DNA from 4 places in the Brevibacillus sp. NRS-1366 genome. Region 2 is predicted to be linked to each of the others. Evidence: predicted binding sites of a transcription regulator. Region 2 holds the regulator's gene; each other region holds the start of a gene.

What was found. Region 2 encodes LexA, which represses DNA repair genes until DNA is damaged. Its sites were predicted from a motif close to CGAACATATGTTCG; they were not measured.
Region 1: a site for LexA is predicted at 4,062-4,075, ahead of uvrB (excinuclease ABC subunit UvrB). Genes of this name have one in related genera too.
Region 3: a site for LexA is predicted at 6,917-6,930, ahead of ACIFQN_RS13610 (YolD-like family protein). Genes of this name have one in related genera too.
Region 4: a site for LexA is predicted at 3,420-3,433, ahead of dinB (DNA polymerase IV). Genes of this name have one in related genera too.

What each region holds. Positions count from the first base shown of each region.
Region 1 covers NZ_JBITPN010000063.1:75,704-83,645, reverse strand. The annotation lists gene uvrA (excinuclease ABC subunit UvrA) at 1-1,990, opposite strand, end outside; gene uvrB (excinuclease ABC subunit UvrB) at 2,006-3,982, opposite strand; gene ACIFQN_RS34480 (flagellar hook assembly protein FlgD) at 4,163-5,095, shown strand; gene ACIFQN_RS34475 (hypothetical protein) at 5,162-6,877, opposite strand; gene ACIFQN_RS34470 (PDZ domain-containing protein) at 7,048-7,942, opposite strand, start outside.
Region 2 covers NZ_JBITPN010000022.1:320,022-327,963, reverse strand. The annotation lists gene ACIFQN_RS18285 (nucleoside hydrolase) at 1-243, shown strand, start outside; gene ACIFQN_RS18280 (NUDIX hydrolase) at 275-679, shown strand; gene ACIFQN_RS18275 (DUF4269 domain-containing protein) at 692-1,267, opposite strand; gene ACIFQN_RS18270 (DUF456 domain-containing protein) at 1,409-1,894, shown strand; gene lexA (transcriptional repressor LexA) at 1,954-2,577, opposite strand; gene yneA (cell division suppressor protein YneA) at 2,736-3,074, shown strand; gene ACIFQN_RS18255 (DUF896 domain-containing protein) at 3,149-3,346, shown strand; gene crcB (fluoride efflux transporter CrcB) at 3,434-3,799, shown strand; gene ACIFQN_RS18245 (HelD family protein) at 3,840-6,080, shown strand; gene ACIFQN_RS18240 (HesB/IscA family protein) at 6,144-6,446, opposite strand; gene ltaE (low-specificity L-threonine aldolase) at 6,561-7,598, shown strand; gene ACIFQN_RS18230 (peptide ABC transporter substrate-binding protein) at 7,695-7,942, shown strand, end outside.
Region 3 covers NZ_JBITPN010000019.1:249,958-257,899, forward strand. The annotation lists gene ACIFQN_RS13570 (PucR family transcriptional regulator) at 1-782, shown strand, start outside; gene ablB (putative beta-lysine N-acetyltransferase) at 786-1,631, opposite strand; gene ACIFQN_RS13580 (YjcZ family sporulation protein) at 1,787-1,909, shown strand; gene ACIFQN_RS13585 (glycerophosphodiester phosphodiesterase) at 2,000-2,734, shown strand; gene ACIFQN_RS13590 (TIGR01212 family radical SAM protein) at 2,786-3,754, opposite strand; gene ACIFQN_RS13595 (glycosyltransferase family 2 protein) at 3,941-5,179, opposite strand; tRNA gene ACIFQN_RS13600 (tRNA-Leu) at 5,468-5,552, opposite strand; gene ACIFQN_RS13605 (hypothetical protein) at 5,932-6,189, shown strand; gene ACIFQN_RS13610 (YolD-like family protein) at 6,361-6,702, opposite strand; tRNA gene ACIFQN_RS13615 (tRNA-Arg) at 7,278-7,354, opposite strand; tRNA gene ACIFQN_RS13620 (tRNA-Cys) at 7,360-7,433, opposite strand; tRNA gene ACIFQN_RS13625 (tRNA-His) at 7,440-7,515, opposite strand; tRNA gene ACIFQN_RS13630 (tRNA-Trp) at 7,552-7,625, opposite strand; tRNA gene ACIFQN_RS13635 (tRNA-Met) at 7,627-7,703, opposite strand; tRNA gene ACIFQN_RS13640 (tRNA-Ser) at 7,715-7,805, opposite strand; partial or broken rRNA gene ACIFQN_RS13645 (23S ribosomal RNA) at 7,858-7,942, opposite strand.
Region 4 covers NZ_JBITPN010000022.1:590,082-598,023, reverse strand. The annotation lists gene recG (ATP-dependent DNA helicase RecG) at 1-1,170, shown strand, start outside; gene ACIFQN_RS19635 (hypothetical protein) at 1,362-1,907, shown strand; gene ACIFQN_RS19630 (hypothetical protein) at 1,858-2,301, shown strand; gene ACIFQN_RS19625 (AraC family transcriptional regulator) at 2,486-3,370, shown strand; gene dinB (DNA polymerase IV) at 3,491-4,732, shown strand; gene ACIFQN_RS19615 (hypothetical protein) at 4,732-5,124, shown strand; gene ACIFQN_RS19610 (HpcH/HpaI aldolase family protein) at 5,459-6,232, shown strand; gene ACIFQN_RS19605 (Na+/H+ antiporter NhaC family protein) at 6,268-7,749, shown strand; gene ACIFQN_RS19600 (PLP-dependent aminotransferase family protein) at 7,775-7,942, shown strand, end outside.

The DNA of each region.
Region 1 (7,942 bases), on a different contig from region 2:
CTCCATTCAAATCGCGAGCCAGAGTCTTCTGCAGGATTTCATTGATCAGCGTACTTTTCCCAGAGCCGGATACCCCTGTGACCGCCACGAACAATCCCAATGGAATCTTGGCCGTTACGTTCTGCAGGTTGTTTTCCTTTGCTCCCTCAATCTTCACCCATTTGTCAGTAGGCTTGCGCCGCTCCATCGGTACCGGGATGAATTTGCGTCCGCTCAAATAAGCACCTGTCAGTGAATTCGCATCCTCCATCACTTCCTTGGGCGTACCGGCAGACACGACTTGACCACCGTGGATACCGGCGCCAGGACCGATATCAATAATGTAGTCACACGCAAGCATCGTGTCCTCGTCATGCTCTACTACGATCAATGTATTTCCCAGCTTGGTCATGTGCTCCAGCGTCTTGATCAGTCGGGCATTGTCACGCTGATGCAGCCCGATGCTCGGCTCATCCAGAATGTAGAGAACTCCCATCAGACTTGAGCCAATCTGGGTAGCGAGTCGAATCCGCTGCGCTTCCCCACCGGAGAGTGTCCCTGCAGCACGGCTCAGCGTCAAATAATCCAGCCCCACATCAATCAAAAAGTTGAGCCTGGCCTTGATCTCTTTCACGATGAGGTTGGCGATTTTCGCTTCTCGCTCCGTGAGCTCAACCGCATTCACAAATTGATGAGCATCGAGGATAGACAACGTTGTCAGCTCGGAGATGCTCCGATCCCCGACCTTTACCGCCAGACTCTCCTGACGCAGACGATGCCCTTTGCAGACTGGACACGGTTTTTGGCTCATGAATCCTTCGATTTGCTCCCGAATGTAATCGGAGCTGGTCTCCAAATGACGTCGTTGTAAATTCGGAATGACCCCTTCAAATGGAACGACGGCCTCTCGCACTTGTCCGAACTCATTTTCATAACGGAACTGGATTTTTTCACCCATGCTTCCGTACATGAGAATCTGTACTTGCTCTGCAGGTAGCTCCTCATAAGGAACGTCCATCCGAATCCCGAAATGGCGGCAGGCAGACTCCAGCAATTGCTGATAGTAAGTCGAAGTCTTAGGCTCCCATGCCCCTACAGCGCCATCATTCAATGTCTTGGTTGCATCGGGAACCACCATATCCGGGTCTACCTCTAGCTTGACCCCAAGCCCATCACACTCCGAGCAAGCCCCAAACGGACTGTTGAAGGAGAATATGCGCGGCTCCAGCTCTCCGATTGAGAATCCGCAAATCGGGCAAGCGTGCTTCTCACTAAACAACAGCTCTTCCTGTTCCATGACATCGACGATCACTTTGCCATCAGCCAGGCGAAGCGCCGTTTCTAATGAGTCCGCCAACCTGGCTTGCACATCCGGCTTTACTACGATCCGGTCTACGACCACTTCGATGTTGTGCTTCTTGTTTTTCTCCAGCTTGATATCCTCGGACAAATCTGTAATTTCACCATTTACCCGCACACGAACAAAGCCTTGCTTGCGGATATCTTCCAAGAGCTTTACGTGTTCTCCTTTGCGCCCTTGGACCATCGGTGCCAGAATCTGCATTCTTGTACGCTCCGGGAATTCCAGCAAACGATCAACCATTTGCTCAATGGTTTGCGACTGGATCTCGATGCCATGGTTTGGGCAGATTGGTCTACCGACCCGTGCATACAATAGACGCAGATAGTCGTAGATCTCCGTAACAGTCCCTACTGTGGAACGAGGGTTGCGGCTCGTTGTTTTTTGGTCAATAGAGATCGCAGGCGAAAGTCCCTCGATAGAATCGACATCCGGCTTGTCCATTTGCCCAAGAAATTGACGGGCATAGGCAGAAAGAGATTCTACATAACGGCGTTGTCCCTCAGCGTAAATCGTATCAAAAGCAAGGGAAGACTTACCCGAACCGGACAAACCCGTCAGTACGACGAATTTGTCCCTCGGGATTACTACATCAATATTTTTCAGGTTGTGGGCGCGAGCACCCTTCACCACAATATGTTCTAATGGCATGAAAAAAATCTCTCCTTAGAGTTCAGCCTTCAGCTCAAGAATTAAGTCACGCAATTCGGCTGCACGCTCGAACATCAGGTTGCGTGCCGCTTCTTTCATTTCTTCTTCCATACGTTCGATCACAGTAATGCGATCTTTCTTCGGCATTTTCTTGAAGTCTGCATGTGGCAAATAATCTGCTTTTTCCTCTGCCACTTTGGTAGCCTCGATCACTTCACGAACAGCCTTTTTCACCGTTTGCGGCGTGATTCCATGCTTCTCATTGTAGGCCACCTGGATCGCACGACGGCGCTCTGTCTCACGAATCGCAGACGTCATGGAATCAGTCATTTTGTCTGCGTACATAATCACGCGCCCCTCCGCATTACGAGCAGCACGGCCAATCGTCTGGATCAGGGAGCGCTCATTGCGCAGGAAGCCTTCCTTGTCTGCATCGAGAATGGTTACGAGAGATACCTCAGGCAAATCCAAGCCTTCCCGCAGCAGATTAATCCCGATGAGAACATCAAATTCACCCAAGCGCAAGGAACGCAATATTTGCATCCGCTCGATCGTCTTGATATCCGAGTGAAGATATCGTACCTTGATTCCAATTTCCTTTAAGTAGTCTGTTAAGTCCTCCGACATTTTCTTTGTCAGAGTCGTAACCAACACCCGCTCATTCTTGGCAATCGTTGCATGGATTTCGCCGATTAAATCGTCAATCTGACCCTTGATTGGGCGAACAGAGATCGTCGGGTCAATCAAACCCGTTGGCCGAATTACCTGCTGCACCACTTCTGGACAATGATCTTGCTCATAAGGTCCCGGCGTAGCTGAAACGTAAATCGCTTGATTCACTTTCTTTTCAAATTCCTCGAATTTAAGTGGGCGGTTATCCCGCGCAGACGGCAGTCGAAATCCATGCTCAACCAATACATCCTTGCGCGCACGGTCACCATTGTACATCCCGCGCACCTGTGGCAAAGTCATATGCGACTCATCCATGATCACGAGATAATCTTCCGGAAAGTAATCCATGAGCGTGTATGGTGCATGCCCAGCAGGTAGCCCCGTCAGATGACGCGAGTAGTTTTCAATCCCGGAGCAAAAGCCCATCTCCAGCATCATTTCAATATCGTAGCGTGTGCGCTGCTCCAGACGCTGAGCCTCCAAAAGTTTGCCTGCTTCACGGTATTCGGCGAGTCGTTCTTCCAGCTCTTTCTGGATGCTTTCGACCGCCAGCTTCATTTTTTCCTCACGTGTAACATAGTGAGAGGCAGGGAAAATGGCAATGTGATCACGCTGTCCCAGAATTTCTCCGGTCAGAACGTCAATGGACGTGATCCGCTCAATCTCGTCTCCAAAAAATTCAACACGGATCGCCTGTTCACTTTGGGATGCAGGGAAAATCTCCACAACATCGCCACGCACACGGAAAGTACCACGGGTAAAGTTGATGTCATTGCGTGTGTACTGGATATCGACCAGACGGTGCAAAATCTCATCCCGTCCTTTTTCCATGCCTACACGCAAGGACAAGAGCAGCTCCCGGTACTCCTCAGGCGAACCCAAACCGTAAATGCAGGAGACCGATGCGACAATGATAACATCGCGCCGTTCGAACAATGCACTGGTCGCCGAGTGGCGCAGCTTATCGATCTCGTCGTTGATGCTTGAGTCTTTTTCAATAAACGTATCCGATTGGGGAATGTATGCTTCTGGTTGATAGTAGTCGTAGTAGCTGACGAAGTATTCTACAGCGTTATTGGGGAAAAACTCCTTGAACTCCGCACATAGCTGAGCAGCCAATGTCTTGTTGTGCGCCATCACCAATGTCGGCTTGTTCACTTGGGCAATGACTTGGGCGGCTGTAAAAGTCTTTCCCGTACCCGTCGCACCCAGCAGTGTCTGGTGCCGTTTACCCGCCTGTATACCTGCCACCAGCTCGGCAATGGCAGTCGGCTGGTCACCGGACGGTCGATACTCCGATACCAATTCAAAACGCTCCATTCCCTCGTTCATCTCCTCGTTGCATAACTGTTTCTATCTTCCATTATAACACAATTAGGGTGATTATAAGCCAGAAATTCGAACAAATGTTTGTCTTCATCCTACGCCAGATTTTACCGATAATACATAATGGAAGTAAAGTACGCACGGTTACACTCGCCATCTTCAGGGAGGATCGACATGTCAGATATCGGAACACCCGTTAAAAATAATCCCTATATACAGCCGCACATGAGCTATCAAGGCAAAAAAGAGTTCACAACGGAGCTCGATAACAATGCCTTCATGAAGCTTTTGCTGGAACAATTGAAGCATCAGGACCCGATGTCCCCAATGGACAACTCCCAATTCATCCAGCAAACCAGCATGATGACCATGGTTGAAAAAATGACAAAAGTGGCGACGCTGATGGAGCAATCCAATAACAGCATGCTGACTTTGGAGAAATATGAGTCCCTCGTTGGACGTACAGCTACCTACTCGCTCACGACCAAAGATGAACTCACAGGCGAAACGTCCACTGAGACAAAAGACGGCGTGATCGAAGCTGTCTATATGGACAGCGGCAAGATTTACTTCCGCCTGGCAGGTGAATCTACACCGATCCCATTGTCTAATATCAAAGGGCTTGAGTCTCAAGGCATGACAGGGAATGCTTTGAATAACAGCCTGAAATTTATGGAAATGATCGGCAATGAGATTTCCTATAAAACATCCAAAGAAGTGGATAAAGACGGCAATCCGGCTACTACGGACGACATCTCGAAGGTAGATGAAGTCGTAAACAGCGTCATTACCGGCTTTACGATGAAGAATGGTTCAGCCCAGTTCCAGTTGGAAAATGGCGCAACCGTAAAACTGGATGAAATCGTCGGCATGACAGTAAAACCGGAAAGTAAGTCAATGAGCAACTCGCTTCAGTACGCTCAAATGATTGGCTTCACCATCACCTATTCAGAGTCGCAAACCAATACGGATGGCTCGACTTCTACCAACAGCCTGTCGGGTATCATCAAAGCGGTCAGCATGAAAAATGGACTCGTGGAGTTCGTACTCGAGGATGGCAAAAAGGTAGCGCTGAATCAAATTAACGGCTTCGAAGCCAACTCATAAATCGAATAAAAGCCGCTTTTCCTTTTCACGAAAGAGGCGGCTTTTTCACTGAAAAAATGAAATTGCTTATTCGTTGACGATTACCTTGCCTGTCACTGCATCCAAATAAACAGTCAAATCGACTTTGGCTTCACCCCCGCAAAAGCAATGTGAGCGAGTCTGACGAAAAGAAAGATCATAGCCCAGCTTCCAGCTAATCTCTCCTGTATGCAGGTTTTTCTGATGAATATAGGTCAGCTCGAGGGGAAAAACCTTTAGCAACTGATCCACAGCTACCTTCTCCGCAATTGCCTTGGACCTGGCAGGAGCAATCAGACTGGACGGAGAATCCATTGTCAATTCCTCTAAAGCTCCCGTCACGGAATTCATCTGTAAGCTGTACATCCCCTGTTCCTCCCACTGACCCATCCGATACACAGGAATGCCATTGATTAACGGATCAGCTGTAATCAGCGTATATGTCTCATCACCAACGTCTCTCATGCGCATCTGGTTTGTTCCAGAAGGGACCAACCGCTTCAATAGCGACTCTGCTTCCTTCCAATCCCGTTTTTTATCTGTCTTGATAGTTATGTCATTTCCATCTTTGATGACGAGGCGAAGCATTTGACCAGTCTTTGCATCTGTTTCCAGCAGAATATGCAGTCGTTTGTCTTTGCTGCTGCCCGGAGTGAACTCCCCGATCTTGTATTTTTTATCCTGATCATTGGTACCTTCAGCAAATTGGCCCCAGATAAAGAAGCGCCGTTCCTCTCCATCACCATACTTTTCCTCGAAGGTCGACAGAGGTAATTTGTCTGTCTCCTTACGTACAAGTATTCGGACAAGGTCACCTGCTTGCTTATCATTCTGGGCACTCCACTTTTCTCCAGTCCCTATTATGTTAATCGTTTGAACAGGCCGCCTATTGCTGCTCGACAGATCAATCAGCCGCCCTCCGCTGGCAGCATCCAAGGCACTTCCTGTATATGGATGATTGATGATACCATCCTTAACCACATAAGCTAAGCTTGCTTCCACCGAGTTTGTTCGTTCAAATTGTTCAGGAAGCAGATACACAAGCTCCAATGGATGGCTTTCCTTGAAACGCATAAGGGCTTGCTGAGCGGAAAGAACCCGTTGCGGCGAAGGTAAGGAAGTCAGACTGATTTTGTCATAAAGTCTACCGTCAAACGTGCGAAATGACACGAGCCTCCCCGTACCATCGAAGCTGACTAACGCATCGTACTGATCATCTAGCACCACATTGTTCAGCTTGCGAACCATACGGACCGTCATTAACCCTTCTGCGCGTGTAATCTCTCTCGGCTGATAGGTATTGCCTGGCGACTGCAAGCCCGTTACGAAAGCCTGGGCTCTTGCTTTTGCTTGCTGATCAGTAGGAAATGCAGGTTTCAGCAATGAATTCGGTTCCAAATTCAGTGCCAGCAGATTACCCGTCTCCGGATCAAAGATGGCCTTATCCTCCTTGCCGTCTTCTGCTCGTACAGTTGTTTTCGAAAAAATCACCTGTACGCCACTTACACCTGGACCGTCTACCTCACCGCCGAATATGACATACCGCTTGGAAAGCTCAGGAACTAAACGGACGAGCTGCTGCACGCCTTTTGATACCTGCACAGGAATTGCGACTACCGCCTGCGTGCGAACATTCGCGACTGGATCGGATGCTATTTGGACGCTCGCCCCAGCTAAAGGTGTTGTATATAAGCTAACTGCCACAAGCGCTGTGGTCATAACACACAGGACAGGTTTTTTCATGATCGGCACGACCTGAATCACTCCCTCTTTTTTCCTCTTTGATTGAGACGCGTGATGGCGCAAATAGTTTCAGAATAAACAGGCTATTCAACAAAAAAATTTTTAATGGATGATTGAGTCTGAAAAGCAATGAAAAAACCGGAAGAGAAGGCCGCACTACGTAGCGCGTATCATCTCACCCGGTCTTTCGATTATGCTCCGATATTCAGCTTTTCCAGCTTCTGTTTGATCAGCTGTACGACACTGGCACGCTTCAAGTCTACAAAAACGCGCGTAGTCGAGTCGGGTACGACAATAATGCCTAATTGATGATGATTACCCGCATAGACAGCGCACTGCACGAACTTCAACTCCCCACCATGTGTGAGGACTTCCATTTTGCAAAACGCTGAATTAGCTTGCAGCGCTGGGTACAGATCTTCTTTATTCCGAACAGGAATGCCATTTACCTTGACGATGATTTCTCCCGGTAAAATGCCAATTTCTTCTGCTCGTGTACCTGGAATCACGCCCATTACCTTGACTCCGCGAGAGGACTGGATGAAATACGGCGTACGCTGTCTCTCCTGATACTGACTCCGGAAAAACAAGCCTTCGTGTCCAAGAAGCGCATACGCCCCAGCAAGCACCACCAGCGGCCAGAACCATGCAGCTAGTGCAGTCAGTGCAAGCAAGACTACTGCATAAATCGCCAATTGCTTCGCGATTTGTTCTGCCTTTTTCAGGGGTGTAGTCGTTTGGGTCATGTCAGAGAAACCCGTAACAGTAGGCAGCAGCATCAAACCAAAGGAAGCTGCTCCTGGCGAAAAGAACGGCCATCCCGGATAAAGCGAGCCGCTTAATGCCCCTGGCTCCATTTGGACAAACAAAACTAATGGAGTCAGCCAAAAGGAATGCAGCAAATACGCCCCGACAATCCGACCACGCTGTCCTTCCACAAACAAAGGTGATGCATCGCGTCCGCCATTCCAGCGTACGAGGACCGCCTCCATCAGATGCATGATCGCAACCAACGCCAAAAGCGGCAACGGCTTAGCCTGACGAATCATTTCCCACACGACACCGATTCCAGGAGCATCCATCATC
Region 2 (7,942 bases):
GAATACCTGCACCAATTGCTTGTGGATATGAATAAAGGAGAAAGAGCGATCTATGATATAGGACCGATTGCTGCGATTAAAAAACAAAGCTGGTTTACAGTTGAAACAGCAAAAGCCCCTTCTGTACGAGCTGATGGAACCTATCAATTTGGTGGAGAAGGCAGAAGCATTTCCGAATACACCGACATCATGTATTCCCAGATAGTAGATGACTTTTTTCAGTTGCTTGGCAGGCAGAACTAGTAAACATGAAGATCGTTCAGGAGGAATGAATGTGTACGTCATACATGTAGATGTCGTATATGTACTACTTTACAGCGAGGCCATGGACAAAGTCTTAACCGTAAAAAATGAGAAGTTCTGGAGTCTTCCTGGTGGAAAGCGAGAGCATCAGGAAATGCTGAATCAGGCAGCGGTACGTGAGGTAAAGGAAGAAACGGGGCTCGATGTTGAGGTTAGCGATCTTTTGCATGTAAGCGAAAAAGTTATTAACGAAGAGCACGTAACCTTCATTACGTTTCGAGGAGAGATCATCGGCGGAGAGATGGGAACAACCGATTCGGAAATTCAGGAGATTACGTGGAAAACAATTGCAGAAGCCGAAGCACCAATGCCTTATCTGGGCAATATTCGTGAACTGCTAAAAAATAAAGCGCATTACGGAGTGGAAACCTCGTGACCCGAAGCCTGGCTACGAGGTTTTTATGTTACGGAGTCGAGTACGTAATTCTGTGTCGGTGAATGGTTCTAACTCTAACAACGCTTGGTAAGGATCTTCGCCGGGGATGTCAAAATAAATGGCAAAAGCGGGCTCCGTTTTGATACCTTGCTGCTTGAGTCGGCGAATTTCACGATAGGCATCTGGACCGCCTAACGAGAGTAACCGGGCTTCTATGTCCATATGACGATAGGCATTCTGTTTCGTGACAGGAACAGGCTGTGCGAACAATTCAAAACAAAAGCCGGCGTCAAAAAACTGAATCACACTGGTGAGTACCTGGTTAATTGTGAGTCGTTGTTCTGCATACCCCTGCGACTCGCCGAAAACGGTTCGTGCTTTCGATTCAAAGTCCTCAAGGTGATGACATTCACAGATAATATCCAGGTCGCTGTCATCCCTATCAATGCAAAGCGGGATCGTGCCAGCCAATACAGGAGTGTACGGCTGCAGCAGTGCCATAATGCCAGTCTGCTGGATCGCTTCCCATGCCTGCCTTTGTCGATTGGTTCCTGTACGCAAATAAGAAAGGTCGAGCCAGTCGCTCAAAAGAGTCCCTCCGTTTCAAATAAATGAGATAGGGCAAAAATCAAAGTATTACGTCTTCAAAAACTTATTGTAGCGAGAATGAAAAGAGAGTGCAACGAAATCGGTAATTAGTCGTATATGAAACAGAGGGGAGTGCAGAGAATGGAAATTTTTCTGTGGATTATCGTAGTGGCTTTGTTCGCGTTGAGCATTGCCGGTATTTTTATGCCTGTATTGCCGGATACGATCTTGCTTTGGGGCGGATTTCTGCTCTATCACTTTGTTATCGCGGAACCAGGTGCGGGTTTACCAGCTTCGTTCTGGTGGGGAATGGCTGTACTCAGTATTTTGTTGTATGGGGCGGATCTGCTGACAAATATGTATTTCGTGAAAAAATATGGCGGGTCGAAATGGTCCTCGGTTGCAGCTGCCGTGGGTATTTTTCTGGGGATCTTCTTGTTTCCACCGTTCGGCATGCTGATTCTGCCATTCGTGCTTGTTGTGCTGGTAGAATTACTCGCCCAGAAGCAGCCGATAGAAAAAGCGGTAAAAGCAGGATTTGGGTCACTGATCGGTTTTCTCGGCAGCGCTGTGGTCAAGGTCGTGCTGCAAGTAACCATGATCATTTGGTTCTTTATTGCCCTTTAGCTGGATAAGTGAAAAATAGTGGCGACAAAAAAAGGACAGCTTCGGCTGCCCTTTTTTTATTAGTGAATCAGTCTGTATACGCCAATGACTTTACCCAGGATGGAAACGTTGTCTAAAATGATCGGCTCCATCGTTGCATTTTCAGGCTGGAGACGGAAGTGGTTCTTTTCTTTAAAGAAACGTTTGACGGTCGCTTCGTCTTCCTCTGTCATGGCGACGACGATGTCACCGTTGTTGGCAACATGCTGCTGACGGACAATCACGTAGTCGCCGTCGAGAATACCAGCATCAATCATACTGTTTCCGGAAATACGAAGCATGTACACCTTGTCCGATGTCACGATGTTTTCAGGCAAAGGAAAATATTCCTCCACATCCTCAATCGCTGTAATCGGCAGCCCTGCTGTTACTTTTCCAATGACAGGCACACGAACAACGGAGTCTTCAAAATTATCTTGAAAACGATCTTCTTCCGAGAGTAATTCAATAGCGCGAGGTTTGGTAGGGTCTCTTCGGATGAGACCTTTTTTCTCTAGACGGGCCAAGTGGCCGTGTACGGTAGAGCTGGATGCGAGTCCCACAGCTTCGCCGATTTCTCGAACAGAAGGTGGGTAGCCCTTGTCTCGAACTTCTTTACGAATGAAATCAATAATGGCTTGTTGCCGGCTGGATAGTTTCGACATATAAGACACCTCAGTTTTCTCGAACATATTTTCCTATATTATACCATGGGAGCTTGCGTTCGACAAACATAAGTTCGATTATTTTGTTGACATGAACGTATGTTCTCATTTATGATGAAAACAACAAAAGGAACGTATGTTTGCAGGAGGGAATAATCATGACTGTGATGACCATTCATAACCGTTTTGAAGAACAGACAGTTAACCGCGGGCGATTCGGCATAACTAGGGGACAAGCACTTTTATTTCTAGCTACTTTTGCTCTCTTTTTTTACTTACTAACCGAACTGGTGTTTGCTTCTGGTGATTCGATGGAACTGCATGGAAAAGAAGTGACAGTTCGCTCGGGCGACAGTTTGTGGTCTATTGCTGTTCACCACAAAGAGGAAGCCAAAATGGATGTGAATGAACTCATCATAGCGATTAAAAAGGCGAATGACCTGGACGGCGTTCTCATTTATCCTGGACAGACGCTCATTATTCCAGTGTCAGAGTAACCTTCCATAGCTTGCGTGATGCCGACGATATGGTATAATGAAACGGCATTACTATAGAGTAGGAGGAACCAGCTTTGGTATCTGACGCAGAAATCAAACGCATTAATGAATTGTCCAAAAAATCTCGCGAGGTTGGTTTGTCCGAAGAGGAAAAATCGGAACAAAAAGCACTTCGTCAAAAGTACATCGACGCAGTAAAGCTTTCGCTGAAAGCGAATTTGGATTCCATCCGTTATGTGGAAGACCTTGAAGAAAATAATCCAAAACAGTAAGATTACTGTAAGAATACAACAGACATCCTTGCTTGACGCTGGGGTGTCTTTTTGTTCCGCGTGAGCTATTTCGAGGGAGGGTTTGGGATGGCGTGGGTAGCGGTAGCAATCGGAGGGGCATTTGGTTCGCTTTTTCGCTACGGGCTTTCGCTCTTGGCAAATCAACCCGGATTGCCGTTAGGTACGTGGTTAGCTAATATACTCGGTTCTTTTTTAATCGGCATCCTATCGGTTTTAGGAAAAGAGAAGGGCATTCTCTCACCAGAACTCTATTTATTATTTGCAGCAGGCGTGATGGGAGGATTCACGACTTTTTCCACGTTTTCCTTAGAAGTCGTCTCTTTTTGGGGAGAAGGACAGTTTATGCGGGGGATCTTGTATGCCTTGCTTAGTCTGATTGTTGGATTATTGTCTTGCGCGGCAGGAGTATGGATTGCCCGACAATTTCAATGACGTGTTAAGGTCAACTGATGACGTGAGAGGGGGGATGGGTGTGAGTACCCAGCACCGCGAATATGAACGGGAACAAAATAAACTGGACGAAACTATTTCTGTAATTGACAGTGAGATTACGCAATTGCGTGAAGAAATCAGGGAAGCGACCGATGATTATGTAAAACAGGTTGTAAACTATAACAAGGCGAAGGATTTGCGCTATCTAGAGGACCATGGGCGCGACAAGCCCTACTTTGGTCGCGTCGATTTCATGAAGGATGAGGTCTATGAACTAGATTGCGTCTATATCGGCAAACGGGGAATTGTTCGCAGTGATACATTTGACTCCGTCGTTGTGGATTGGCGAGCTCCGATTGCTAGCTTGTACTACTCGGGCGAGAGTAAGGATGCTTTCTATCGTATGGGGAGAGAAATCGTTCGCGGAGAAGTGACGCTAAAGCGTAATTTTGCGATTGAGGACGGAAAAATTACAGGGATATATGATGGCGCGGTAAAAGAGACGATTAACAGAGAGATGGGGCATCCAGACGATTTTTTGCAAGAAGGCTTCATTGACGAGTTTCTGGCTGCCAATCTAAATCAGGCAAATGACAGCAGGCTCAAAGATATTGTCGCTACCATTCAGTCTGAGCAAAATGATATTATCCGGGCCGAAAAAGAAAGACCGATTGTAGTCCAAGGGGTTGCGGGCAGCGGGAAAACAACGATTGCATTGCATCGGTTGTCCTATTTGATCTACAACTACCAGGACTCTATGATGTCTAAAAAGTTTATGGTCTTCGCGCCCAATAGAATGTTCCTTACTTACATATCTGAGGTTTTGCCTGAGCTAGGGGTTGATGACGTACAGCAAGCCACTTTTGTGGATTGGGCGGCGCGGCTTGTTAAACCGTTGATGCCAAAAGGCTGGCGGATTATTAGTCCAGATAAACCTCTGCAACTATTTTTTGAAGAAGGGCAGGATGAAAGGCAACAGAAGATCGCACGTCACCGGTTGCGGTTCAAAGGCTCACTTGCCTGCCGGGTTGCTTTGCAAAAATATATCGATTACGTGATCGAGACGAGGATTCCTTTTAAGAAACTGAGCTTCTTGTACAATAAGACAAAACAGGTATTTTCTATTCCGGGAGATTTTATTCGTCAAAGCTTTTTTGAGCATTTTTCCAATATGCCATACCACAGGCGTCTAGATTCCTTACGCAAACATCTTAAGCAGGAAATGAACAAGCAGCTATTTTCTCATTTACGTGAAAAGAAAATGGATCTGGATAAAGCAGGATTGGCCAAGTTTGAAAAAATGCTCGAACAAATCCTCGATACTTACCTGACTTCTTTTCCCCGACTGGAAACATTCGCGGCGTATCGTGAAATAATGAGCAGCAAAGAGTTGCTTCGCCTTCTGATTCCATCGGAAGTGGGAGATGAAGTGATTGACGATGTTGTCGAGTCCTCTACAGCTATATTATCCGAGGAGCGTATGGAAGCGGAGGATATCGCGCCGATCTTATACTTACATCATTTGATTGAGGGAATGGACAAGGCGGAACACTTTGACCACACCGTAGTAGACGAAGCACAGGATTTGAGTGCACTGGAGATCGCCGTGATTGCATTGGCAACAAAACGACATTCGTTAACCATTGTTGGCGATATCGCTCAAGGCATTCATAGCTATCGAGGAATCCATGCATGGGAAGAGTTGACGCAGGGAATCTTCGATGTGCTGCGTCCTTCCTACTTCACGCTGTCCCAAAGCTATCGTTCTACCATTGAGATTATGAAGTGTGCAAACGAAGTATTGCGGCAAATTGAATTGCCGGAAACCGTGCTTGCAAAGCCTGTGCTCCGACATGGAGATAAACCAATCATGGTGACTCCAGCCACGAAAACGGAGCTGTGGAGCGATATTTCCAGCAGAGTCAATGAATTTACCGCAGAGGGTTTCAAGACGGTTGCGATTGTGACCAAAACAATCGGAGCAAGCAAGAAGGCATTCAAAGGCTTACAGGACACCATCCCGAATCTGACCTTGCTTAGCAGCAAAGACAACCAGTTTCCTGGTGGTGCCATCGTGATGCCGGCTTACCTGACCAAAGGTTTGCAGTTTGACGTGGTGATCCTGCTGGATGTGGATACGTATTTGGACAATGAGTGGGATGCCAAGCTGCTCTATGTGGCAATGACACGTCCGGTACATCGCCTGGTCATGAGTCATCTGCATGGAAGTGAAACACCACTTTTACGTGAATTACCGACGGAGATGTACACAAAAGAATAGCGATGACAGCAAAAAACCCCCGGCCGAGATAAGAATGGCAGGGGGTGCATGCATTATTTTTTCTTAGTGATCGCCAGTATTTCCTTTGGAAGGGTTCGTGATAACAAAACCTTCTTGTGGGAGGAACAAGTAATCGAGGATAATGCCATCCAGTAGAGGCTCATCCTTCTTTACGATAACATCAATATCTTTGTCAGTGGAGATTACCTCGTCTTCTTCTGTCGGCTTGTCCAATGCCAGGCCATAGTGCGCATGGTCACCGTGCGCGTGAGTAATGTATACGCGCAGTTTCAAATCTTTGTCTTCTTCTTGTTCCATAATCGTTGTTAATTGTTTCGCTGCATTGCGCGTAATTTTTACTTTCATGGGGCAAGTCTCCTAACGTATGTAAGTGTCTCTCTCATATTAGCAAAGAGGGAAATACAGATGCAATGTTGAAAGTGTTAATCATCTGAAAGAGATAAGGGGAGAGAGGCAATCATGAAGCTGGATTTGCGCAGCGACACGGTAACGAAACCAACGGAAGCGATGATTCGCGCCATGGCGGGAGCAGAAGTTGGGGACGATGTTTATCGAGAGGACCCAACCGTAAATCGCTTGGAAGAAATGGCTGCAGAATGTCTCGGTAAAGAGGCCGCCCTTTTCGTAACGAGCGGAACTCAAGGCAATCAAGTAGCCGTTCTCACGCACTGTGTGAATGGAGATGAGGTGGTCGTAGAGGCAGACTCTCACATTTTTTATTATGAGGGTGGCGCCATGTCGGCTTTAGCTGGTGTACAGACTCGTACCTTAACAGGCGTGCGCGGGGCCTTGCGAGCTGAAGATGTGGAGAAAGCCATTCGAGGTAAAAATATACACTTTCCACGGACGAAGCTGATTTGTCTCGAGAATACCCACAATCGGGCGGGGGGAGCAGTCGTCACAGTAGATCAGATGAAGAGTGTCTATTATGTCGCCCAAAAGTATCAGGTTCCTGTTCATCTCGATGGCGCTCGTCTGTTCAATGCGGCCGTGGCCCTGGGTGTGGATGTATCTGAGCTGAGCCGTTACGCCGATACTGTTCAGATTTGTCTGTCAAAAGGCTTGAGTGCCCCAGTAGGCTCGATTATAGCAGGAGATCGTGATTTTATCGAAGAAGCAAGATGGTGGAGAAAGAAACTGGGTGGCGGACTGCGCCAGGTAGGGTTTGTTGCTGCTCCGGGTATTCTCGCACTGACTCAGATGACAGATCGTCTCGAAGAGGACCATGATCGAGCCAAGCAGCTGGCTGATGGGCTTGCCAAGCTGTCCTTGGAAGTAGAACCAGTCGATACCAATATTGTTTTGGTGCATACAGAGTCTATCCAGGTGACGGCGGTCGATTTCCTGAAGCGGCTTGAAAACAGAGGGGTACTTGCTGTCGATTTTGATGAATATGTGATCCGGTTTACAACACATCGGCATATTAGCGAAGAGAACGTCACGCGTGTACTTGAAATCGTGGAAGACCTTCTTGGAGCGGTTACATCCCCTCAGTAGGGGTGCACACTTTCTTGCGTTAGAGTAGTAGTGAATCAACGGGCTTATCAATCAGTCAACCTGAGGACGTACTATTTAGTAGGGAGGATTGTAGAATTGAATAAAAGAATGAGTGTATTTTTGAGTTGTTTTCTGGTTTTTCAGGTTTTGGCTGGATGTAGTACGAGTGATTCCGCTGTTTCAGACGGAAATACGACACAGCCCACTCAAGAAAAGTCGCAAGAGATGGTATTGAATTGGAATGCAGACGGGGGAGAACCACCTACAGCTGACCCGGGACTCGCCTCTGACGGCACATCCTTTGATGTCATTACAGCCTGTTTTGAAGGCTTGACGCGCTATGG
Region 3 (7,942 bases), on a different contig from region 2:
GCGATCTCGTGGAGGAGTTGTTAAACGGGAAACCGATGAGCGCAGCGGAGCTAGACAGTCGCTGTCGCATGCTTGGTTACCCCTCGGCGGGCAGGCATCTCGTCATTGCTGTAAAAGTTGAGGGAGAGAATGGATCAGGGCTGGCAGAGCTTCATCAGAGTGTCATTACATTGATGAGACGTCTCTGTGATCGCCACCAGCGCTCGTATCTTTTGCGCGAGCGTCCACACTGTCTGTTGTTCGTGCTGCCTGACGATCAGACAAGCATTTCGCTATTAGCTCAGCTCACATCACGCTGGGAACGGCTCCATTCGTCCTACGCCCTGCATATCGCGATCAGCAACCCGCGGAATCAGTTGACCGATGTGGTCAGCGCGTCTGAGGAAGCGATGTTTGCCTTGCAAGCTTATCCATTATTAGCTGCGTCCCCCGACTGTCTTCATTACCGGGACATGCAAGGCTATCAGTTTCTGTTTCCCTATCGGGAAAGTGAAGAAAACATGCTTGGGCTGTGGAAGCCTCTGCTTGATCCATTGATCCGTTATGACTCCAAGTATAATCAACAGTTGCTGGAAACACTCGATGTGTATCTAGGGCATAATGGGAACGGTCTGCAGACTTCTCAAGCGTTATATATTCACCGTCACACCTTGAAATACCGCCTCACCCAGATCGAAGAAAAAACAGGCTACCGCCTGGAGGACGCGCATCAGCGTTGGCAGCTTCAACTGGCCTTGATGGCACGTCGTCTTCAGCAGCAGCTTTATCCTTCTCACGTATAGCCTTTACTCTTGAATCGGGCGAAGTGACTTCACCCAAATGTTCATATCCTCATAACCAGAGAAGATCGTGCAGTTGTTGATGAGCCGCCCGCGGTATTCGTACCCCATTTTTGCAGCCGTTACGTTCATCCCTGCTGATTGCGCCCGCGTCAATGTGTACAAATAGTAAATACCGGCTTCCTCCATCCTGCGCTCTAGCGCTGTAAATAACGGCTGGAGGAGGCCTTTTCCCGCATGCTCAGGATGTGTCGCGCAATCCGTCATCTCTGCCGAGCCCATCCGCTCTGTTACCTCTGCCGATGCCGCACAAGCGATGCTGTCCTCAGACTCAACGACAAAGTAAATGGTACCCTCCAACATGGTTTTCCGAATGTACCCGGGATCATCCATCGGGGTAGGATACGTGGCAAACACGAGACCGTATAGCCGTGCCAGCTCCTCTGCATCCGCCTCAGATGCTTCTCGCAAAACATAGCCAGCAGGCAAAGCCTTCTCTTCCCCTTTAGCCGCTTTTGCCAAGCTCAGTGCGAGGATTTCTTCTTCCAGCTCGGGTGCTGAAGATGTCGCCCGTTCCTCTGTTAAATAGACCGTGAGCATATAAGCCGTTACCCCTTTAAAAAAGCCATCAATGGTCCCCTCCAGCGAAAAGCCCTCTTTGATCCAGGCGGGAACATCTCCTTTTTTCCCATAAACAATTAGTTTGGTGGCATCTGACTCAATCGCCAGCTCCCTTAATCGCTTGGCCCATTGTGCAATTTGTGTCCGATCATACTGGTGCAGCTTGACCCGGCTATTTTGATGGTCCAAGACCAAGTCACCTGAGGCCAACAACGCCTTTTCCTCTAACATGGCGCTTTTCCCTCCTACGCATTTGATTTTGCTATTTATTGTAGCAAATTCCTGATATCCGTCATCTGCCAATCTGTATAAAAAGGCGTCTGTCATGCACATATGGAGGACGAATGGGCATTCGATGAGCGCCATTTTCCCCATTCAGTCATAGGATGAAGGAAGGTGCTCCATCTGGGAAGGAGGGGGTTTGTGTGAGCTGCGGCAGAAACAACGATTTCGTGCTGGTATTGGTCCTATTTGTCCTCTTGGTGATTGTTCTTACTGCACTCGGATAGGTTTCTTCGGTTGCCCCTCAGGAAAGGTAGTATCGAGGGGCTTTTTACATATGCATGTAATAGAGATGTCTTTGAAGGGAGGAAGCCCACGTGCTCCCACTCATTTACGCCCATCGCGGCGCTTCCGGCCATTTTCCGGAAAACACGATGGAAGCTTTTCACGCAGCAGTTCGGCGGCGTGCGGATGGAATCGAGCTGGATGTGCAGTTGAGTCAAGATAACAAGCTGGTCGTTATTCACGATCATCAGCTAGATCGTACGACGTCTGGCACGGGTCTGGTCCGGAGTCACACCTTGCAAGAGCTGCGTCGGTTTCGAGCAGACAAAGATTCTCAATCCCGATCTTCCAAAGCCCGGATTCCTACCTTGCGCGAGGTGTTTCAAACTTTTTCTGATACACCCCTGCGCTTTATTATCGAAATGAAAAATTTCCTGTTGAACCAGCCACATTTAGAAGAGATGGTGATCGAACAAATCAGGCGCTTCCAATTAACCGAGCGAACCATTATTTCTTCCTTCAATTTCGATAGTTTGTTGCGAATCAAAAAAATAGACCCGCTGCAGACCACTGGTCTATTATATGTGGGGCCACTTGCAAAGCCTTGGGAAGTAGCCGAGCGTTATAAAGCTGATCAGATCCATGTGCCGAATGATCAGCTAAATGCCGATACGATAAAGCAGGCCCATAAGCACGGTTTAAGCGTACTCGGCTGGACAGTCAACAGCGGCCGTCAGCTCCAAGAAGCATTTGAATTAGGTGTAGACGGGGTGATTACTAATTATCCCGGGCGAGCGAAAAAAACTCTTCGCACGTATCATAAATAACAGAAAGGGAGCCTCATCGAGAAGGCTCCCTTTTATTGTTCAAACATCTCATTACGGTTGTGGGACGTAAAACTTTCCTTGCCAACTGTTTCTGTTTTTCAATTCAGCATCTATTCCGTTCAGCACTTCCCACTTCTTGCGGCTCCACATTGGCCCAATCAACAAATCAGGTGGCCCATCACCCGTGATGCGATGAACAATCATTTCAGGCGGGAGAATTTCTAGCGTGTCCACCACCAGCTTGGTGTACTCTTCTTGCGACAGGAAATCCAATAGACCGGCTTCATACTGTTTCACCATTGGGGTCTTGCGCAGCAGGTGCAACAGGTGAATCTTGATTCCCTGAACGTCCAGATGAGCTACTGCTTCTGCTGTCTGCATCATCTCTTCATGCGTCTCTCCCGGCAAACCGTAAATAATGTGTGAGCAGACACGAATGTTATGCTTGCGCAGCTTCTTGACGGCATCTACGTAGCACTGGAAGTCGTGTGCGCGATTGATCAATGTCGCAGTATGCTCGTGAACGGTTTGGAGCCCCAGCTCGACCCAGAGATATGTGCGCTCGTTTAGCTCGGCGAGATACTCCACGACGTCATCTGGAAGGCAGTCAGGGCGTGTAGCGATGGAGAGGCCCACTACCCCTTCTTGTTTTAAAATCACTTCGTACATCTCTCTCAGCTCTTCTACAGGGGCGTACGTATTCGTATACGCTTGGAAGAACCCGAGGTATTTGGCTTGTGGCCATTTTTCGTGCATGCGATTTTTTACATCGTGAAACTGACGTTCCAAGTCCATCCTGCGATCGCCTGCAAAATCCCCAGATCCTCTGGCACTACAAAATGTGCAGCCCCCTGTTGCCACCTTACCATCCCGATTGGGGCAGCTGAACCCGCCATCCAGTGGAACCTTGAAAATCTTTTCGTGGAAGGTCCCCCGCAAATGATGGTTCCATGTATGATATCGCTTATCGCCCCACATCAGTGGGACTTCGCTTGTGCAAATGTTTGGTACTACCTTCATTGCTGTATTCCTCCTCATGGCACAGCCACGTCACTCTAGGCGTAACTGCAACCGGGTGCCTCTGGCCACGAGACACACTTTCGATTCCTTAATCACGTCATTATACCAAATCAGAAGCTATTTTCGCCACTTTGAAAAACAGGAAAACCACAGGTTTTGTTCCCCTGTGGTTTTTATTTCGGATCGTTATTGCTGGATCTCCTCGATACGAATTGCGCGAGTGTGAGAGGTATGGCTCCACACCTGATTTTTCTTGGTGAAAAACGCGTAGAACATGATCGGAAGCCAGGTCAGGAAAAAGAACGGCAATAGCAACAGCCCGAGATATCCTTTTAGCGGTACCTTTTCCAAATACAGCGCCAGAATCGGCAGCAAATAGAATACTGCTGTTGAACCGTATACGAGCCAGCTTGGCAAAATCGTAGCCGCTGGTGTCAAGGCTGCGATATCAAAAAAGCGGCCCAGGAACAACAGAGACATCATGGTAACCATCAATACGTACATCGGTTGGAACAGGTAAAAGGCTGCATCCAGCATGCCCAATTTTCTGGACTTAATTCCGTTTTTCAAAACGGATCCAATGTAACGCCCCGCCACATCGTAATGGCCTTGCATCCAACGCAGGCGTTGACGCATTGAGGATTTCAAATCAATGGGCTTTTCATCCCACACTTTTGTGTCATGTGCCCAAGTTGGGTAAATGCCCCGCTCAATACAGCGAGTGGCAAACTCCAAGTCCTCCGTCAGACTGGTTGCTCCCCAGCCCATTTCTTTCAGCAGATTGCTCTCGATACACAATCCTGTTCCACCCAATGTGTTCGGCAGGCCCAAGTTGTGACGCGCAAGTTGCCACATGCGGTTCGTAAACCAGTACGTTACAGCATACGAAAGCGTGATCCAAGAATCGAACGGGTTTTTGGAATCCAAGTAGCCCTGGATTACTCGCGCCCCTTTGCAGAGACGGTCGTTCATGACACGCAAGAAATTTTTCTCTACAAGGTTGTCTGCATCAAACATGACAACGGCATCGTATTGCTTAGGTCTTGCCCAGAGGTTTTCCAACATCCATTCAATCCCGAAGCCCTTACCGCGCTTGGACGTATCAAAACGCTCACAAGCGTAGGCTCCGTGTTGCCGACTGATCTGTGCAGTGTTATCTGTACAGTTGTCACAGATGACAAAAATGTCGTACATCTCACGCGGGTAGTCCAGTTTTTTCAGGTTTTCAATCAACGGTGCGATAACGGCACTTTCATTGTGTGCTGCTACTAGTACGGCAAAAGTTTTCTGTGGTTCATTTGTTACTTGTTCCTTTTTGCGGAACAGTCCTGCGCATGAAACCAGGGTTTGGTACGTGCTTACTACTCCTACTGTTGAACTAAATCCGATGAATAATCCCTCAATGATCTCTCTAATTACACTCATGGGTTCTTCTCCTCGACCTAAACCAGATTTGGGTCAGATCTGATCCAGGTAGTGTTTTTCCAAAATTTCTCTATTGTTTTTCTCTCACTTGGCAGTGTACATCAAATGTGATTCCTTCGCAATGACCCAAAAGTGGGAAAAAATGAAGGCACTGCTATCACCTTTCCCACCTTTCATTCTTTCTATTCGACATCCCGTGACGACGAGCAGAAAAAAAAGCCCTTGTCAAAGAAAGGCTCGATTTGGTTAATGATCACGAACATCTATCGACGGTATCTGCATATATGATGGTGCGGTCGGCGAGACTCGAACTCGCACGGGTCGCCCCGCCACCCCCTCAAGATGGTGTGTCTGCCAATTCCACCACGACCGCTAAGATCTATCAAAAGTTCATTTCATTCCGGTTGACATGAATCACGGAATTGAGTATACACAATCCAATTTATGAAGTCAATACAACTTTCAGACATCCAATTACCCATTTTGCATTTAAAAAATAATGCCAGGTGACGAAGTCTTTGTTTATTTCCTATTCTTGTAAAATCATGTTTTTTTGTGTCGAATCATCTGTCAATTATGGAATCCAATTTCCACAAAAATATCATTGTTTCGTCACATTATACGGACCTAGAAAATGCTGTTTCTTACGTTTTCTTACATACTTTTGTTGAAATTAGACAAATTATTACCTGTGGTGGTAAAGACTATGAATATGAACGCATCCAGTCAAAAAAAGTTTGTGGGGGACGATTATGATTCCTGAGGACATTAAGCTTCTGCTGCATGATATTCGCTTGATTGGAGGTGGCATGAAGCAATACGAGCATCCTGATGACTGGCAACTGATTCGCAATCTTGTAGGGGACCCACAGGCTGTCGACTTAAGCGATGCAACACCTGAGTATTGGGCGAAGCTTAGGGCCTCTTTGGAGGATGAGAAGGCTATCGCCATGGAAAAAGCAGAAAAACGCTATCTGCACGGGCTCTATTATTATAATCCCTTTATCTGAGGCACAGTCAGGCGTACTGCTTTATTTGCTTGCCATCCGTCCCTATAAGAAACCTCCTCTCCATCTACTGAGAGATCGAGAGGAGGCGAGCTGTGCCGTTAAATCTTCTTAAAGACGCGTCTCTTCCTTATTATATACATCGCTTTCTAACTAATTTTGTCGATAAATTTGTTAGCACTTCATAACACTCACGAGGTCCTCCACGGTCACCCATTGCGAATCCCAATCGCTCACCAGCTTGAACCGCCTCCTCACCGCATCAATCTCGTGAACTACGCCCCACGCCTCCTCAATCGTTCCCAGCCGCCCTTTAGGCACAAACCATCTCACGTTAATTGCGTAATCATATTGCGTGCTGTCGTACACACGGAAGCACATTTCGCCGAACTCGTCATCCTCAACGGACGGCTTTTCGATAAGCCCGCGTTCTGCCTCCAAATCGATAATGGCCGCCCGATGTTCAGGTAACACCATCCGCAGTGATCCGAATAAGTTGTCAATTTTCTTCGCCAAAGTTACCGTCTCCTTCGTTCCTATGCTTTAATTACGGTCATCCGATCCGGCTCTGATCGCTGCCACTCGATATACTCTTCGCGCCAGTACGTCAAGCACCGTCATGATGCCGCCACGACTTCGGCCTGTCTTTACCCATAACTCATAGACCGTAGACCTTCAACGTTTTCTACCGCAACTGTGATCGTATCAATCATCGCGTCCCCCCCATTATCGAACATTAGTTCCCATATTATACTCATAAATCTTGATAATCAACACAAAAAAATACCCATTAAACGGGTACAGTCCGCTAAATGGGTACGTCTACTTAAACTGTCTGCGTAAGTTTCCGCACAAGCTCACTACCTTTTCGTGGGTCCTCTTTCACGAAAAAAACCTCCTTCACACTCAAATAGATAACTTGAGTCCGTAGGAGGTCCTTTTTGACCGAAATAACCGCGTTGTCTGACGTTCTAGACCGTATGGTTCCCGCTATCTCCCGTTCGCAGACCGTGTGATCGTTGACTTTTCGAGTGGCCTGACGGAACCATTCACGTCTGACAAACGTTGATATGACCCGGTTTTAATAGCGATGGCGTCCCAGGAGAGATTCGAACTCCCGACCGACGGCTTAGAAGGCCGTTGCTCTATCCTGCTGAGCTACTGGGACACATTTGGAGGGAGTACCCGGATTTGAACCGGGGGTGAAGGTTTTGCAGACCCGTGCCTTACCACTTGGCTATACTCCCATTATATGGGGCGATCGATGGGACTTGAACCCACGAGTGCCGGAGCCACAATCCGGTGCGTTAACCCCTTCGCCACGACCGCCATGATTATTACGTTGGTAGTAGATGTAGGTTCCTCTGGCAGGGGCAGTAGGAATCGAACCCACACCAAAGGTTTTGGAGACCTTCGTTCTACCTTTAAACTATGCCCCTTTGGTAGCGGTGGAGGGAATCGAACCCCCGACCTTTCGGGTATGAACCGAACGCTCTAACCAGCTGAGCTACGCCGCCAAAAATAAAAATGGCGGAGAGTGAGGGATTCGAACCCTCGCTACGCTTGCGCATACTAACGGTTTAGCAAACCGTCCCCTTCGGCCTCTTGGGTAACTCTCCGTGATAATATGCACCTTCAAAACTAGATATGCATGATTTTTGCTAAGGTTGTGTGGATAAGTCCTCGACCGATTAGTATTCGTCAGCTCCACGTGTTGCCACGCTTCCACACCGAACCTATCAACCTCATCGTCTAT
Region 4 (7,942 bases), 270 kb from region 2:
GTGGCAGCGATCGCACTGATTGCCGCTGTGAAGGCTGGTTTTCAGGGAGCGCTCATGGTACCGACCGAAATTTTGGCGGAGCAGCATGTGCAGTCCCTGACCGCTATTCTATCTGACTACGGGATTGAAGTAGCTTTGTTGTCGGGCTCGCTGACAGCTAAACGCAGGCGTGAAGTGATCGGCTCTCTGCAAATGGGGCTAATTGACGTGGTGGTAGGGACACATGCGCTGATTCAAGAAGACGTGTTTTTCTCACGCCTTGGCCTCGTCATCACAGATGAGCAGCATCGCTTCGGTGTAGAGCAGCGGCGGGTATTACGCAGCAAAGGCTTGTCACCTGATGTTTTGTTCATGACGGCGACACCGATTCCCCGTACACTGGCGATCACCGCATTTGGCGATATGGATGTATCTACGATTGACCAGATGCCGGCGGGTCGCAAACCGATTGAGACGACGTGGAAAAAGCATGATCAATTTCCCGCCGTTCTCGAGCAAATGAAGGGCGAGCTGCGCAAAGGACGGCAGGCCTATGTCATTTGTCCATTGATTGAGGAATCGGAAAAGCTGGACGTGCAAAATGCGATAGATGTTCATGCGCAGCTCTCCCATGTATTTACTGAGTTTGGCGTGGGGCTGATGCATGGACGATTGCCTGCAAAAGAAAAGGATGCGGTGATGCAAGCGTTTCTCTCAGGCGAATACGCAGTTCTGGTCTCCACAACAGTAGTAGAGGTAGGGGTAAACGTACCGAATGCGACGTATATGGTGATCTATGATGCAGAGCGGTTCGGTCTCGCTCAACTGCACCAACTGCGTGGTCGTGTGGGACGTGGCTCGGAGCAGTCTTATTGCGTTCTGATAGCCGATCCCAAATCAGAGATTGGGAAAGAGCGGATGCGCGTCATGTGTGAGACGACAGACGGCTTCGAACTGTCCCAGCGCGATTTGGAGCTGCGTGGACCGGGTGATTTCTTCGGAACCAAACAAAGCGGTCTGCCTGAGTTCAAGGTGGCGGATCTCTTGAGCGATTACAAAGCTCTGGAGGTAGCCAGACAGGAGACAGCCCGTCTGGTTGCGGACAACTCGTTTTGGCGAGATGCCGAGTACCACTGGCTTCGCGATTACTTAAAGCGCGAGGGTGTACTCGACGGGATTGTGTTTGACTAGTGTACGAATCAATCAGCAAAAACCTTCCTAATGAAGTCTAAGGAAGGTTTTTTTGTACTCTCGGCTAAATCTCGGTCGCTCATCTAACGGAATCCTTACTAGGAATGAGCATCTTGTTCTGCTTGTCTCTTTTCGCTATGTCAGGGTGTGGCTCAGTCTCTACGTTCTCATCCGAGAAGCCAATCGCATCGATGCAAGAGGATGTACGGATTCAATTGAATGAAGAGCCCAGGCTGCACTCCCCTTTGCGCACTGTCGTCGGAATTGACCCTCAGTCGTACACATTCTTTTTCCGCGAGGCCATGGATCAGGTAAGTGTAGAAGTGGCAATCCGAAATCATGCCAAAGTGGCTACCTCTAAAGAGGACCTAGGTTTCATCGAACCAGGCTTTACCTTTCATTGGGCTTCTGATCGTCAGCTGCAATTGCTGGTTACTGTTCCACAAAAGTCCTCCGAAGAGATTGTGTGGCAAGAAGTCGTGCTGCCACCACAACAAATTTGGCAAATTTCGGTGGATGGCAAAACATGTGAAAAATGGACTGATTTTTCGGTCATGACGAATATGGAATTCCTGGACTCCAAGCAGCGGTACGTATTGCTGTCACGATTTACGAATTATTGTGAGTGCGATGCCCTTTACGAGAAGCTATATTCAGTCTATGACATGGCCGGGGGTCATCAAAGGATTGGTTCCTACAAGCGAATGGAATGGGGCGGTTGTCCCCGTCAGCTTTGATGATGATGGCCGGTTTGTCACGTTTGCCATGAGAAAAGAGGAAAAGAGCTTTGAGGAGGTTCGTCAGCGCTTCGAATGGAAATCGGGCAAGATGACGAGCTGGAATCCACCTGTGCCCGCTGATTTCTGGTCCGGCTTTGTTCAATCTGATGATGGCATGTATCAATATTACTGGAATGCTGGTCTGTTCCAAGGCTCTACGAAGCTTCTCCAGCAAATCGGAGCGGGAGCATGGATTCCGGGAACGCATCGCTTTATTTTCGCTGAGGCTGCAAAGGAAGGGGAGGGCATGGAGCTTTTTCAGTTTGACGCTGATCGGAAACAAAGAACGGTTCTGGTTACCGGGCTGTCTTACGGATTTTCTCTCCTAGGTCCAAGCAGTGATGGGAAGTGACTCTATGTAGCAACAGATCAGCCGCTTGCTCCTTAGCTACGGGGAAGAATCTGAATCTGCCTGTCTTGAATAGGATCAACCTCCTTTTGTTGGATATGCTTGAAAACCCTACAGAACTGTGCACGAAATGTCGGATGGGAATCAACTACTTCTGCTAGTCTATTGTTGAAAGGAGGGTGTATCTATGAATTCACTGGAACAGATGAATGCGGCTTTGAACTATGTCGAAGAAAACCTTACGAATGAGATTGATTTTAAAGAAGTAGCCAGGGTCGCTTGCTGCTCCGAGTATCATTTTAAGCGGATGTTTTCCTTTCTCGCAGGCATTACCCTCTCGGAATATATCCGGCGCAGAAGGATTACGCTTGCTGCATTTGATCTAAAAGACAGCAATACGAGGGTTATCGACGTGGCGATCAAATACGGGTATCACTCGCCAGATTCTTTCGCAAGGGCCTTTCAACAGTTGCATGGAGTCACTCCAACAGAAGCCAGGAGCCATGGACATTCGCTGAAAGCCTATCCACGAATGACCTTTCAGCTAACCATTAAAGGAGGGAACGAAATGAACTATCGCATTGAAAAGAAAGCAGCTTTTCGCATTGTTGGCATCATGAAAAGGGTGCCTTTGGTATACCACGGAGTGAATCCTGCGGTGGCTGCTATGTGGGCAAGTCTAGATCATGAGACGATCAAAAAGTGGAAGAGTCTTTCGAATGTCGAGCCCTCGGGACTGATTAGCGCCTCCACGAACTTTTCAGAAGGCAGACTGGACAATGGAGAGCTGGATCATTACATTGGCGTTGCAACGACTAAAGACTGTCCGGACATCACGGCAAAGCTTGAAGTTCCTGCCTCAACTTGGGCTGTGTTCGAAGTTGTCGGGCCGTTTCCGCAGACGCTGCAGGATATCTGGGGGCGCATCTATTCTGAGTGGTTTCCGCCCTCCAGCTACGAACTAGCCGAGGGGCCGGAAATCTTGTGGAACGAGAACAAAGAGATAACGTCGCCTACTTTTAAAAGTGAAATTTGGATACCCGTGTTGAAAAAAGAAAGCCCACGTGTATAAAGAGAAGAAATAATTACCAGAGAATTTTTCAGGGATGCAGGTATAAATACGAACGTTTGTTTGCTATAATAAGAACAGAACCAAAACAGGAACACAAGTTCTTATTCAGGGGATGATTATATGCCCAATGCGAACAAACGAATTATTTTTCTGATTGACATGCAAAGCTTCTACGCAAGTGTGGAGAAAGTGGCCAATCCCGAGCTGCGGAATCAGCCGATTGTTGTAGCAGGTGATCCAGAGAGACGCAGCGGGGTGATTCTGGCAGCCTGTCCGATCGCCAAAACATACGGAGTCGTCACAGCAGAAGCTTTGTGGCAGGCTCAGCAAAAGTGCCGCCAGCTCGTGGTTGTGCGCCCGCGAATGGAAATGTATATACGCATCTCAACGCAGATCACCCAAATTTTCGAAGCGTTTACCGACAAGGTGGAGCCGTATTCGATTGACGAACAGTTTCTCGATGTGACCGGCAGTGTTCATCTGTTTGGGGACCCGATACAAATGGCTAAGCAAATTCGCTGCCGTGTCTGGTTGGAGACGGGGATCAACTGTCGAGTGGGAATTGCAGAGAACAAAGTATTGGCAAAAATGGCCTGTGACAACTTCGCCAAGAAGCGGGAAGAGGGGATCTTTTGGCTCAAGCGGGAGGAATTATCCGACACACTCTGGAAGCTGCCGATTGAAAAAATGTTTGGGGTCGGCTCGCGGATGAAGCGCCATTTTCATCGAATGGGGATCTATCGGATCGGGCAACTGGCGGATTTGAGACCGGCCGTACTGATTCGTCATTGGGGAGTAAACGGCGAGGTGTTGTGGCGTACGGCCCATGGACTGGATGATTCGCCCGTTTCCTTGAATGTTTATGATACACAAAAAGGTATCGGTCATCACATGACGTTGCCGCGGGATTATCATACAGCCGCCGAAATCAAGGTAGTGCTGCTGGAGCTGTGCGAAGAAGTGTGTCGCCGGGCGCGGAGCAAGGAGCGAATGGGATCTGTGCTTTCAGTCGGCTGTCGCGGTGCTGACTTGGCTGCCGGGACTGGTTTTGGTCGACAGATGAAGCTGGCAGAGCAGACCAATGATGTCATGACGTTGTACGAAGCTGCTTGTCGCCTGTTCGACCGCCATTGGCAGGAGACTCCCGTCCGCAGTATCGGCGTCAGCCTGGAGCAGTTGGTTCCTGACAACGTCGTACAGCTTAATCTGTTCACGGACAATCACAAAAGTCGCTTACTGGCTCATGCGATGGACGATATTCGTGCACGCTATGGACCGGATGCTATTTTGCGTGCCGCCTCCTTGCTCAGCGCTGGTCAGGCAAAAGAGAGGGCCCGCAAGATCGGAGGGCATTACAAGTGATGGAGTCGATTTCGCCGGCAGAAGAGGGAGAGCAGGAGCTGGTGCGTTTGTATATTTTGTTTGGGCTTTTGTTTCGCGTCGCCATGGTAGACCTGAGCCAGGCTCGTATCGTACCGCTGAAGCTTTCTTATCACGAAGTATTTGATTGGCTTTTCCAGGATCTTTCCCGCTGGGCAGAGCGGCAGCACCACCAGTTGCGTCGCGGGTTGCGGCAACGCGGATGCACCGTAGTCAGCTCACAGCGCCAAGGACATATGTATGTAGTTCATTATCGGCAGCGCGGCTATCTCAGAGAAGCCATCTATTCGATCGAGGTTTTGCGTGCGGAGTGCCAGCAGCTCGTTGGACTATGGATGAAACATTATCAGCAAGGAGAGAAGACCAGTCTATGAGGGAAACCCGCCAAAAATGAAATGAGCATAAATGAGTAGGTAAGATCCGTATAACATGTACGGATCTTTTTATTTGGAAAACAAAATCTTATCAAGTTTAGAGCCCCATTCGTTCCTGCTTTTTTTACTATTCTGTCACTTTTCTTGCACCTTTGTTTTTTTATATGAATCAATCTATGTAGTATTTAAAAATAGTGTCTTTAGTTATAAACGATATCTTAGAAGAAGGCCATTTATTGTCGAAATTTTGACACACTATTAAGACAACTCCATAATTTAATTATAGGCCTATAAAAACGATTACCAAATGATGCTCTATCAAAGGGGAATTATAGTGGAAAACAACATGAAAGAAAAAATGCTCCATGGAGAATCAGTTCTAGGAACTTTTTTTGCACTTGGTGGTAGTACAGCTGTAGAGTGTTTGGGTATTTCCGGATTAGATTTTTTAGTGATTGATACGGAGCATGGTCCTTTTGATGTAGAAAGTTCTATGGATTTTATTCGTGTTGCAGAGCTAAGAGGAATCACACCATTGGTAAGAGTAAAAGATGGTTCGCGGTCTTCCATTCTTAAAATGTTAGATGTAGGTGCAAAGGGCCTCGTTGTGCCTTGCATTGAAACGATTGATCAAGTAAAACAATTAGTGGAATACGGAAAATATTACCCTACAGGTAAACGCGGTTTTACTTATGCCAGGGCAGCCGGTTATGGGTTTGAAAGTTTCACAAAGAACATGGATGAATACTTCAAGACTTGCAATGAAAAAACAATGATTCTTCCTCAGTGTGAAACGCAAGGATGCTTGAATCATATTGAAGAAATTGTCAACATCGATGGAGTTGATGGAATTTTTATCGGGCCGTATGATCTTTCTATTGGAATGGGAATACCCGCTCAATTTACACACCCAGATTTTGTAATGGCCATTGATCGAATTCTCAAAGCATGTAAAGATGCAGGAAAATTTTCTTTTATTTATTCAGCAGATTCCAGCACTGCGAAAAAATATGTAGCCGATGGATTTGATGGCGTTGCTATAAGCGTGGATGCTGCCGTATATATCAGTGGATTTAAGTCGATTATCAAAGAAGTAAGAGGCATATAATGTTGGATTTAAAACAAGAATAGGAGAAATCTACTATGCTGGAACAAAAAAAGTATTCTGTTGATTTTAGAGTGAGCAGATGGCTATCATTGCTACCGCTGTTTATTTTTATGGTAGCTTGTATTCTTTTCTTTGTTGTATTTCGTATTTATGAAATGGACGTTCTTGCTATGGGCGGGTTTATGGCGCTAATCATCGGTAGCTTGTTTGCGAAAAACATTGGAAAGTATTGGGAAAGTGTTATCAAAGGAATGTCTTCCGATATGGCCAATACATTAATTCTAATTTTGATTGTAGTCTCATTTTTTGGAAAGATGATGGCGCTCGCAGGTGTGGCGGAAGGTTTCGTCTGGGTGGGTATGCAACTGCACCTAACAGGCGCCCTTTTTACCGTGTTTACATTTATAATTGCCAGTTTGTTAGCCACCATAACCGGAACTTCAATTGGAACACTAGCTACTGCTTTTCCACTCCTATACCCTGCTGGTATTTTATTAGGTGCAGATCCGCTTTTTTTAGCAGGAGCTATTTTAAGCGGTGCTATTTTCGGCGATAGCATAGGCCCAATTTCAGACGTTACGATTGCCTCTTGTGCTACCCAAAAATATACCCGAAAAGAAGGCTTTGCAGATATTGGAGGAATGGTTCTATCACGATTACGGTATGCATTGGTAGCGGGACTGATCTCCATTGTACTTTTCTTGATTTTTGGAGGTTCAGGTCAAGAAACTGATCTTGCTGGACAAGAGTTAATCAAACAATATTCTGACCCAAGAGGGTTAATCATGTTAATACCAGTGGTCATCTTGTTGTTCGTAGCAGTGAAAAGTCAAAACATATATATAGCAGTTACGATGGGGACTTTATCCGGAATTGCTGTTGCATTGCCTCTTGGTATTCTTGAGGTGGCCGATATCTTTACTGTGCAAGACGGCAAATTAGATGGGTTTCTTATCAATGGTATTCGCAGCGTCCTAGGCACCATCGCGTTCCTAATACCATTGTTTGGGATTATGGGTGTTCTCGAAGAAAGCGGTACTATGAATGAAATCATAAATCGCTTGGCAAACAGTAAACTAGCGTCTACCGCAAGAGGGACAGAGATCATTATTATGATGGGTACAACCCTTTCAGGTATTTGTCTTGGTGGTGCCAACGGACCTGCTTGTCTTATGTTTGGACCCCTAACAGACAAGTTAGGAAAACAGAAGCATCTGCATCCTTATCGCAGAGGAAATCTATTGTCCGGATTTGCATCTACAATTCCAGTTCTAATACCATTTAGCAGTCTATTTATCATTATTACCAATGCAAATATGAATAGTTTAGTTGAAGAATTCTCATTTATTCAGCCCATTAATCCAATGTTAATACCAGTAGGTACGTTTCATCCTATCGCCCTTTTCTTAGTCTTCCTGTTTGCTGTTATTACGGGGTGGGGAAGACTTTTCGAAGGGGAAAATGGAGTAGCCTTAAAACATCCCGAAGTTGATTGTCAAAAAAAACACACAGCTTGATTCAGAAAAAGAGAGGAACGTAATTATGTATAATTTTGCAAAGCGCATGGGAGAGGTATCCGCAAGTCCAGTTCGAGAAATTTTAAAATTAATGGCAGACCCTGAGATCATATCTTTTGGTGGAGGAAGTCCTGCAAAAGAGTCATTTCCAATTGATACCATTCAAGACATCATAGATAAAGCATTGCAAGAA